Regions from separate parts of the Dysgonomonas sp. Shenzhen-Wh21 genome, predicted to be linked through region 2. Evidence: riboswitches for the same ligand, from Rfam matches in the RefSeq annotation. Region 2 holds a riboswitch; the other holds the start of a gene.

Region 1 (5,639 bases), on a different contig from region 2:
AAGATTTTGCAATGTCTTAACCAACGATTTATGTGCTTCAATATCACCCGAGTGTGATGCTTTAGATAGCCTGCGGATTGTTTCTATGAGGTCGACCATATCTTGTCCTTTCGCCTCATTGATCGTTTTTCCGAGCAAGTGGCCAAGCATCTTGATATTGTCGTGCATCAAGGATTGTTGCATATTGTTCATAGGTTTATTCTAATTATTAGTTGTATTTTTCTCCGTTATAATATTTAACGCCATACATTATCAAAAGTTTAAGTAAGCGTTGAGTAGTCAGGCAAATTTTATCGAAGAAAGAGACGAGCTAATACTTAACTCATCTCCACTCCACTTAATCATTATTTATCATTGTAAACAACTCTTCTGCTGCCAATTGAGGTCCATCCTTAGTATGTCCGTCAATAGCAAGCGAGGTATATATCTCTCCTATTTTTACACCATTGTTATTCATATCATTAAAGAATTCTTTGATCAGCTTGCCTGCAAGCTCCTTTTCTTGTACAGGGCCAAAAGGATTGGCAAAATAGGATGTTACCAAACCATTTTCGGTCGTAGTACCTTTTGCTTTGCGGGCTCCGGCTTCAAATATTTTAATCGCTTCGTCGAGATTATCAAAAAACTCAATCTTCTGAGCAGATTCAGTATAGTTATTCGCATATAAGATATAATCTACTTTATATCCTTTAGAGATAACATCGTATGTTGCAGCAGGAATTGTAATGCGAGCATTTATTTTGTCAGGATTAGAATAGATACCTCTCTCTAACTGCTGGAACGCATACATAGGGTCAAGGTCGTCGATACGGACAAATGCTCCGATTTCGGTTCCATACCCCTTAATCGTACCATCTTCTTCTTTTTTGAGGTAACCCATATCGTCAAATACAATGCGCATATGACGTATATATTTCTCATTAAGCGTACGGAAAGCTTCCAAACTTTCAGATTTTCCGGCACCACTATCTCCTATAATAACGATATTGGCTTCTGTACCATTCTTGAGTAATATATTTACCATAGCTCCGTGTAGCGGCAATCGCCCTTGCTCCATTTGCTTCACGTTATGAAGTGTAAGAAGCATTTTTTTCATATAGCCAAAATAGTCGATATCGTCGCAATGATTAGCGTAACCGATAAGAATATCATTTTTCTTATCCTTATAGTAGAAAGTACGTTTCTCTTCTATTCCATCAGGATATCCGAACACGTATATTATATCGGGTTTTTTACCGATATATTCACCGGCTTTAGCTAGTTCAAAAAGATTGGATAAGGCAAATCCGTGAACCATATAATCCTTGTGGAAATAAACAAAGGTCAGCATATTCCCTACTTTAGCAGGAAATAAGAACCAGTCATCTTCATTCAGTATAATATTTTCTACAGGATTTGTCGTATGTTCTTGAAAAATGCCGTCGCGTGTATTTCTTTTTGTATACGAAATAAACGGAGGTTTAAACATAACAGAAGTAATGAACGGAATAGAAGTCAACCCATTGTATTCTATTGGGCAGTTCCAAGTAATGTCACTAAGAGTTAACCCTGCATTTGCACCTGCGGTAAGCTGGCGATACACAAGATGCTGATACCCCATTACGGTTTCTTGAATGCGGCGGTAGATAGAAAGTACCAATTCATTGAACAACTCGTTGGCATGCAAGAAACGTACACTTTGCAACCCGCTGCTGATGGAATTGTTATGCACTATAGTATAACGTTCCATTCTACGCCAGAAGCCATAGAGAAGCTCTATAAGCTCTATAAATAAATCTTTATCGTTGAAGAAGATAGCATACTTGTTATGTACATTTTGCACCTCATCGGGATTACATACAGTAAGTAGCTTAAATGCTTCTATCAATGTTTTTTGAAATTCTTCGTCAGTCTTGAATTCTTTGATATAATAATCGTAGATAATGACATCATTCTTTTTCAATCTTTGTATAAAAGCTTCAATAACCCGATGAAAACCGTAACTATTTAATATTTTTTGCCTCGTGTCGCAAAACTTAAGAGTGAAGTTGATAATCGCCTTTCCTTCGCCTAAAGTAAACTCTTGTAACATGTTTAATTTTATTTATTATAGTTATTATTTCTATCTGGTTCGATATCGATTTGCAATCTCCTATCTCCATTTGTGACAGGAGATTGCAAACTTCAATACTTGATTTGAAAACATTCAAACTGCGTTGTTTTCCAACATCAAATTTAAGGAAACTTACCTATACAATTAAACGAATTAAAGACTAAATTTATAATAAATTGTAAATTAAAAATAAGTTTTTGCTATTACCTTGTATTGGTGTTGCTTATAAATACTTTATTTTTTGTCTTTTATGAATTTAGGATTAACATCAAAGGCAAAAAAGTAAGTATTTGTTTCGCTTAAACACTTAGGACAAAGGCAGTCACTATAGTTATCTTTTATATAATCGCGCACCCCTGAAACTAAAGAAACTCTACGGCAGCTACACAATTCTACGCGATCTTCTCTACAGCTGAAAGCGGCCGAACATCTTTGACATATCTTTTTCATTGTTGTAAGTTTTTATTGTTATTGAATATATAATAAGATCAGGAGAAGGTTTATTTAAAATATACAACCTCATTTGCAGATACCGAAATATGACATTGCAAGAGATCATAGTATAAATACTTCAACCAAAATCAATTTTCTATAATCAGAGAAAAATCTCTTGAGCTTTCTATCTTTTTTCGCGAAAGATGAAATTTATTTTTTTGGCAGGTCTTCTGACTTACTTCCGTTTTATACGACCTTCCCGTTTATGAAAAACAGTGGCTTTGAGGATTTGTATAAACGTTTAGCGAAGCTTACAGCAGCGCGACTGTTCAGGATTTACACCTGATTCCCTTTTCATTATATATCCAAGACTTCGAATATATAACACCAATTATGGTAACAAAGATATAGAATTATAAATAAGAACAAATATAAATAAGAAAGTTTTTGATGGTATAATGAATTACTATTTCATAAGAGTGTGTTCTGCAAGGAATAAGTTTCGAAGAATAATTTCTGCTTTTAATCTTCCAAATCCCAATCATCAAAAAAAGAGTAATCCTCAGTAAACTGATCTAACTCTCGACGATCTTTTTTTGTTGGTCGCCCTGTTCCTCTGGCTCTATCTACAAAACCACTCACCTTAGACATTTCTAATATTTCAAGTTGAGATGCAGATGTCACATCTTTCATAAATTCGGGCACAAGCTTCGCACCCATTCTGTTTTCCGAAAGGTTGAGGACTTCAAAGGAATAAGTAACCGGAGGACGTCGCACTTCTATCACATCACCTACTTTAATTGATCGAGAGGGTTTTATAGTAACTCCTTTGATCGAGACACGTCCTTTTTTACATGCTTCTATTGCTATAGAACGAGTTTTGAAAAGACGAACAGCCCACAGCCATTTGTCTATACGTACTTCGTTTTTAGGTTCTTTCATAATAAAATCAGAATTTTGCCAGTACGTCCGTAAACAAGACCAGCTTCACTTCATTTATCAAAGTTATATATTAGAGACGAAAGATATCCGTTTCTAACTTCTTTGGTTTATTTATTATTGTATTGGTTCATGGTATTGTTGATACCTGCCAGACAAAAGCTTTTGATTATTTCGCCACAGGTTTCCAGTTTCACTGGAAGCTCTTTTTCCTCTTCGTCAGTGAAATTATCGAGCACATAGCCGACTTGACCACCCCGAGAAAATTCGTTACCTATACCAAAGCGTAGGCGGGCATAATCTTGAGTACCAAGAACAGATTGTATATTACCCAGTCCGTTATGTCCGGCACTACTGCCTTTTCCTTTGAGACGTAAAGAACCAAAAGGCAAAGCAAGATCATCTACAACAACCAAAAGATTTTCTATCGGTATCTTTTCTTGGTTGAGCCAATAACGAACAGCATTTCCGCTAAGATTCATAAAAGTAGATGGCTTTAGCAGAATAAGAGTACGTCCTTTGACCTTTAGTTCAGACACAAAGCCATAACGCCTGTCAGCAAAAACAATATTGGACGCTTTAGCTAAAGCGTCCAATACTCTGAATCCTATATTGTGGCGGGTATATTCGTATTCTCTACCAATATTACCGAGGCCGGCAATCAAGTATTTCATTCAATATATCCTATTATTAGCCGTTTTTAGCAGCAAGACCTCTTGCAGCACGAGTCAATTGAACGCGACAAACAACAGCATTTTTAGCATTTAACAGTTCAAGTCCTTCGAAGTGTAGTTCACCTACCTGGATAGATTTTCCAAGAGCAAGATTTGTTACATCAACGTGTACTTTCTCAGGGATCTTATCGTAAAGAGCTTTTACTTTAATCTTACGCAAGTCAAGTGAAAGTTTACCCCCTGCTTTTACACCTTCTGCAAGTCCGTCCAAAATAACAGGAACGTCCATTACAATTGGTTTGCCTTCAAATACATGGAGGAAGTCAAGGTGCAAGATAGCATCTGTTACCGGATGTACCTGTACATCTTTCAATATAGCTTTATAACTGTCTTTCCCTATTGTTAGGTTTACAAGGAAAATTTCAGGAGTATAAACAAGTTTGCGAACATCGCTGTTTGTAACAGTAAAAGCAATTGCTTCAGTTTGGTCTCCACCATAAATTACAGCAGGGATTTTGTCCTCTTTGCGAAATGCTTTTGTCGCTTTTTTGCCAAGATCTGTTCTGGCTTCTCCTTTTAATTCAAACGTTTTCATCTTTTAATTTTAAATTGTGTTACTCAAATTAAGGATTGCTTCCTTATTCCCATCACACGTACGGGCTTATAAAAGCGGTGCAAAGATAAATATTCTACATCTTTTTTCCTAATGTTTATGAAAGTAATATTTTATAGAAGACCACAATCGACAAATATTAAATGAAAAAGAGTACATTGAAAGTAGCCTGTTATATGCTATTGGTTATAAACTCAGCACTTGTTATTTCCGTCGACTTGTTTTTGTACGAATCTACTGCTATCACTTTTATTGTATACTTTGTAGCCGGTTGCAAGTCTGTAATATTTGTATCAAGGCTCTCAGGCATATCACTATTGAGATAGAAGCGAGAAAACAGTGTCATTTGCTTAAATACATTTCCATCACTGTTTACAACTTTTAGAATATAATGATGTACAACTTCATTGTCGGTAGCTTGTGGAAATGCCACCTTACAACTATTCGCTTTTATTTCACTTATTGTCGGCTTATCAGCATTTTTAAAAGAAGGAGCACTTCCTCCATTACGGTTGGCATAAGTAAACATTGTACCATTGTGCGGAGCCCATAAAATCCAATCGGGAAGTATTGCTTCATTTCGGTATGTATCCAATTTCTGTAATTTTACACTCATGTCTTCATTTACGGAAACTATAACTGCTTCTGTCACATAACCGTTCCCCGGGGGGTGCTCTCCCTCTGAAAAGCCTGCTTCGATTTCACTATAAGTAACACTCCCTAGGTTTACTGATGTGAATTTTGATTGATGGATAGACCGAGGGTCTCCTATCGGAAAGTGAGAGTGTCCCGAAAATAAAACAACCTGTGGATATTTTTCGAGTACCGAAGCTAAATGAGAAACGCCCCATCCTTCGTTCCAACCTGTACCATATACAGTATTTGT
Region 2 (5,639 bases):
CAATGGAGCCAAGGTACTCACCGACATTACAATGGTGGGCAATAATCTGAAAATAGATGAAGGCACATGGACTTGTGGAAAGGACGGACAGAGTGTGCCTGTAGGACAGGGGCTACCTTCGGTTTTAGTACGCAAGCTAACTGTAGGCGGAGAATAATATCAGAAATTTACAGCATAAAAAACAGGATCGATAATTCTCTGAGAAATCGATCCTGTTTTATTTTAAATATCAACTATTGCAAATTACTCATTGATAATACTGAAAAGCTCTTCTGCCGCTTCACGTGGGCCTTCTTTGCTTTTACCATCAATCGCCAAAGAAGTATGCATCTCTCCTATTTTTGCATCACTTTCGTCTAAAGCCAAGAAGAATTTACGTACAAGCTTTTCGGCTTTATCTCTTTCTTGCACAGGACCAAAAGGATTTGCAAAATAAGACTTAACAAGCCCTTTCTCGGTTGTTGTTCCTTTTGCCTTTCTTGCTCCGTCTTCAAAAACCTCTATTGCTTTATCGACATCCTCAAAGAAACTGATCTTTGTTTCCGATTCGGCATAGTTATTAGCATATAGCATATAGTCAATCGTATACCCTCTCGATATAACCTCATAAGTAGATATCGGAATCGTTACTCGTGCATTTATTCTATCGGGGTTAGTGTAGATACCTCTATCCAGCTGCGCAAAAGCATAAGCAGGATCTAAGTCATCGGTACGGACAAAGGCTCCTATTTCAGTACCATATCCTTTTATCTGTCCGTCTGCTTCAAATTGCAAATATCCCATATCATCGAATATTACACGCATGTGACGTATATATTTTTCGTTGAGCGTGCGGAAAGCTTCAAGACTTTCAGATTTACCGGCTCCACTATCACCCATTATGATAATATTTGCTTCTTTACCATTCTTCAGAGCAATATTTACCATAGCCCCATGAATAGGCAGATTGCCTCTTTCCATTTGCTTGATATTATGCAGCGTAAGAAGCATCTTCTTCATATAGCCAAAATAGTCGATATCATCGCAATAATTAGCATAACCAATCAATATATCATTCTTCTTATCCTTATGATAGAAAGTACGTTTTTCTTCATAGCCGTCAGGGTATCCAAATACGTAAATCAAATCAGGTTTCTTTCCTACATAATCATTGCCTTTAGCCAACTCAAACAAGTTAGCAAGACCTAAACCATGACACATAAAATCTTTATGGAAATAGACAAAAGCTAATAAGTTACCAACTTTTGCAGGATACAGAAACCACTCATCCTCATTCAGAATCAAATTAGCCAAAGGATTTGTTTGATGTTCCTGAAAAATACCATCTCTTGTATTCTTCTTTGTATATGAAATATAAGGAGGATTAATAACTACTGTTCCTATAAATGGTATAGATGCAAGCCCCTTATACTCTATCGGGCAATTCCATTGCATATCGTTAAGCATCAAGCCCGCATTCGCCCCTGCGATAGTCTGACGGTATACGCTATGACTGTATCCCATTACAGTTTCTTCTGTACGTCTGTAGATAGATAGAATCAACTCATTAAGAAGTTGGTTTGCTTGCACAAAGCGCACATTTTGAAGACCATCACCCATGCGATTGTTATGAACAACAGTAACCCTTTCCAGCCTTCTCCAATAGTTATAGAGCATTTCTATAAGTTCTATAAACAAGCCTTTATCCTTAAAGAATGGAGCAAATTTATTATTTACTACCAAAAGCTCATCTATTTCACATACAGTCAAAAGCTTCATAACCTCTATCAAAGACAAGGTGAGCTCTTCATCAGTTTTGAAATCTTTAATAAAATAATCGTAAATAATCTGGTTATCTTTCTTTATTCTGAAAATAAAGGATTCAACCACCCGATGAAACGCGTAACTACTTAAAATTTTCTGCCTGTTATCACAATACTTCAAAGAGAAATTGATGATAGCACGACCCCTGTTTAATGTAAATTCTTGCAGCATCTTTGTTATTAATTAGTTAATATATTAGTATCAAAATATTTTTATCCCTAAATCTTTTATCTTCTTTATTTTCTTTACACTCTTTTTCCGAAACAATAATGCGGCAATACATATACCGATTGCCAGACAAAAGAGTAAAGAAGATGTCAATATAAAATTGTAAACCGTGTCGTGTAATAAGAATGCTGTTTTTGCACCCGTCGTTCCCTCTTCGTATATTCTTATACATCCCAGCATCGTCTTGTAGGCATACAAACCCGGTATCATCGTTATACAAGCCGGCAATGTAAATACAACCGGAGGAGTATGTATTTTATGAGCACAATAGATACCCAAAAGCCCTATCACAACAGTCCCACTCAACGTAGCGGAGATCAAGCCAAAACCAAAATACAACAACGTAAAGCGAATAGCATGCCCCAGCCCTCCCAGCAAACCGGCAACCAACAATCCCTTCTTTGGCGTTTCGAACAATAGTGCAAAACCTATAGCAACAAAAAAACTAAGAAGAGCGTCTTTCAATATATCTATTAGCATAATCAAAAGTTATTTATTCCTATTATTGTCATACTAATAAACATACCTACAGCGATACATAAGAGAATAAATCCACCGAATGCTCCACGGGCAATACCTGTAGGGATATACCCTTCAAGCAAATCGATTATACTATTTATCAGAGGAACTCCCGGAATAAGGAATAATACAGAAGTAGCAATAGATGTTTGAGGCAAATAACCAAATCCCGACAAGATATTCAATCCTGATATGGTTGTTGTCACAAACGCTGAACAGATTACAATAACCATCAGGTTAAACTTTCTTTTAATCATCTCCTGACGCACCGCAAGCCCCACGAATGAGGCTACAAAAGCAAAAGCCCCATCTATTAAATTCCCCCCGGCAAGCAGACATAACGATCCGCAAGCTATTCCAATAAACAGACGAACAAGCCAAACAGAATAACGAGAGGTATCTTTCAATCTTTTTATACGCTGGTGCAACTCCTGCAAAGAAATCCGATCTTCGGCAAGTTCCCATGTCAGCAAACTGGTATTGGTGAGTATTCCAAAGTGTACCCCATGATGTATTATCTTTTTATTGGCTGTTACTATGTTTTCCTCATTATCCATATTGGTTACTGATACCGATACAGCAGTAAATGATATCAGCATTTCTACTTTATAGTTTGTCTTCTGTGCTATACGTTGTACATTCCTATTAATTCTTTCACAGTGGGCTCCCGATTCAAGCAAGAGGGTACTGACCTCCAATATGATGTCTACAAATTCCTTCAACGACAACTCTTTGTCTGAACGTGTGTCTGTGTCTTCTACATCTGCACATCGATCATCAACATGCGAATAATCAAGAACGTTTGCGCGCATTTCTTTCTAAACTTTTTACGATTAAACATAAATGTAAAAAGCTCTTTTGAACTTCTCAATGCTGCAATAAGAACACACCTGGATAATAACATCTCCTCCGACAAGAGGGATGAATGAAATTATTAGACATAACACTTTTATCGCGAAGCATTGTCAATCCGATTTAAGGCAGGTATCCTGGCTTTCACCATTTCTATTTTCCTTCCCATCTCTGCACGAAACAGTGGATTTTAAATAGAAACTTTCGCGGTGATTACAGTTGCGCGACAGCTCAGGACTTTCACCTGATTCCCTTTTCATCATTTTCTATGGATATAGTAAATGACACCAAAACCTGTGACAAAGTTATATGTTTTTAAGCATAAAAATAAACATTTAATGTGAAAATGCTTATTGATTGAGACTCTTCTCTTTTTGTTTTCTTTTATATCTTTTTGTATAGGAAAAAATAAAAAAGATGTGCTATTTATTATTTTTTCCTATACCTTTGCCTCCCGAAAGTTCTTTATCATTATTCTTCAACCGCTAAGGTGCCTCAGATATTGAGGAGAATAGGGAATCAGGTGAAAATCCTGGACAGACCCGCTGCTGTAAGCTCCTCCAAAGACTTTGAACAATACTCTATCCACTGTTCTTACACTGAATGGGAAGGATGCTCAAAGATAAAGTAAGTCAGAAGACCTGCCAAGACCATATAGTTTGAAGCTTTCGAGGAATAAAGCTGAAGATTTAGGATGGGACCTTTTTCATAAAGGGAAAAGCCTCCTCTATTTTATTTTTATTCTGTTACATTTATTTAAATACGTCTGTATTTATTTCTTATTCTATTCCACGTAAGCTCTGAAAATTGAGTACTTAGAAATTTATTTTATAACTAAATGGAAGCATATAAAAACTTTAAAGGCACACGGTGGCAAGAGGAAATCAATGTAAATGATTTTATACTCCAAAACTATAAAGAATACACAGGGGACGAATCTTTTCTACAAAACCCTACTGAGGCAACAATCAAGCTTTGGGAAAAGTTAAGCACAATGTTTATTGAAGAAAAAGAGAAAGGCATATATGATGCCGAGACTCGAATACCTTCTCAAATTGATGCTTATGGACCCGGATATATAGACCAAGAGCTGGAAAAAATTGTAGGAGTTCAAACAGACAAACCGCTAAAAAGAGCAATATTCCCTAACGGAGGTCTCCGTATGGTGAAACAGAGTTTGGCCGAATATGGTTATAAACTCGACAAAGGAACAGAAGAAATATTCTCAAAATACAGACGCACACACAACGAAGGAGTATTCGCAGCTTATACCGACAGCATCCGCAGAGCCAGAAGTAACGGATTGTTAACCGGCCTACCCGATGCTTACGGACGTGGACGTATTATCGGCGATTATCGCAGAGTAGCTCTTTACGGTGTAGATCGATTAATATCGGAACGAGAAAAACGTTTCCAAGAATGTGACCCAATTGTAATGACAGACGATCTGATTCGTCTTCGGGAAGAGCTAAGTTCGCAAATAGAAGCATTACTAGCCTTGAAACGTATGGCTGCTTCGTACGGGTTTGACATTTCTCAACCGGCGAATACAGCCCAAGAAGCTATCCAATGGACATACTTTGGATACCTGGGAGCTATCAAAGACCAAAACGGTGCAGCAATGAGCCTCGGACGTGTAACCACTTTCCTCGATATCTATATTGAAAGAGATTTGCAGGCAGGCTTAATAACCGAAATAGACGCACAAGAGCTTATCGATCATTTTGTGATGAAGCTACGTATTGTCCGTTTCCTTCGCACTAATGAATACAATGAACTATTTTCGGGAGATCCGGTATGGGTAACCGAATCGATCGGAGGTATGACAAACAACGGAAAGTCGATGGTTACGAAAAATAGCTACCGTATGCTTCATACACTATACAACCTAGGGCCTGCACCCGAACCTAATCTAACAATATTATGGAGCGACCGTTTACCCGAAAGCTGGAAGCATTATTGCGCCAAGGTTTCTATCGATACTTCATCACTTCAGTACGAGAATGACGACCTGATGCGCCCTCAACTAGGCGATGATTACGGCATAGCATGTTGTGTATCACCGATGCGAATAGGACATCAGATGCAATTCTTCGGTGCAAGAGCGAACTTGCCTAAAGCATTGCTATATACGATAAATGGAGGTAAAGACGAAATAACTAAAGCGCAAGTATTACCAAAACACTGGGTAGAAAAGGTATCAGGAGAGTATCTTGACTTTGAAGAAGTTTGGGAAA

The links. Region 2 has a riboswitch for cobalamin ahead of LDB17_RS08225 (threonine/serine exporter ThrE family protein). Riboswitches for the same ligand answer to the same signal wherever they lie in the genome.
Region 1: another riboswitch for cobalamin. It lies ahead of LDB17_RS03710 (cysteine-rich CWC family protein); the one in region 2 lies ahead of LDB17_RS08225 (threonine/serine exporter ThrE family protein).

The regions. Positions count from the first base shown of each region.
Region 1 is NZ_JAIXHZ010000064.1:4,072-9,710, reverse strand. It holds gene ppc (phosphoenolpyruvate carboxylase) at 1-183, opposite strand, end outside; gene LDB17_RS03715 (phosphoenolpyruvate carboxykinase) at 338-2,071, opposite strand; gene LDB17_RS03710 (cysteine-rich CWC family protein) at 2,327-2,542, opposite strand; cobalamin riboswitch at 2,730-2,934, opposite strand; gene LDB17_RS03705 (RNA-binding S4 domain-containing protein) at 3,050-3,469, opposite strand; gene pth (aminoacyl-tRNA hydrolase) at 3,577-4,140, opposite strand; gene LDB17_RS03695 (50S ribosomal protein L25/general stress protein Ctc) at 4,157-4,735, opposite strand; gene LDB17_RS03690 (metallophosphoesterase) at 4,926-5,639, opposite strand, start outside.
Region 2 is NZ_JAIXHZ010000126.1:3,955-9,593, forward strand. It holds gene LDB17_RS08210 (TldD/PmbA family protein) at 1-157, shown strand, start outside; gene LDB17_RS08215 (phosphoenolpyruvate carboxykinase) at 244-1,974, opposite strand; gene LDB17_RS08220 (threonine/serine exporter family protein) at 2,005-2,511, opposite strand; gene LDB17_RS08225 (threonine/serine exporter ThrE family protein) at 2,514-3,362, opposite strand; cobalamin riboswitch at 3,512-3,709, opposite strand; cobalamin riboswitch at 3,874-4,066, shown strand; gene pflB (formate C-acetyltransferase) at 4,241-5,639, shown strand, end outside.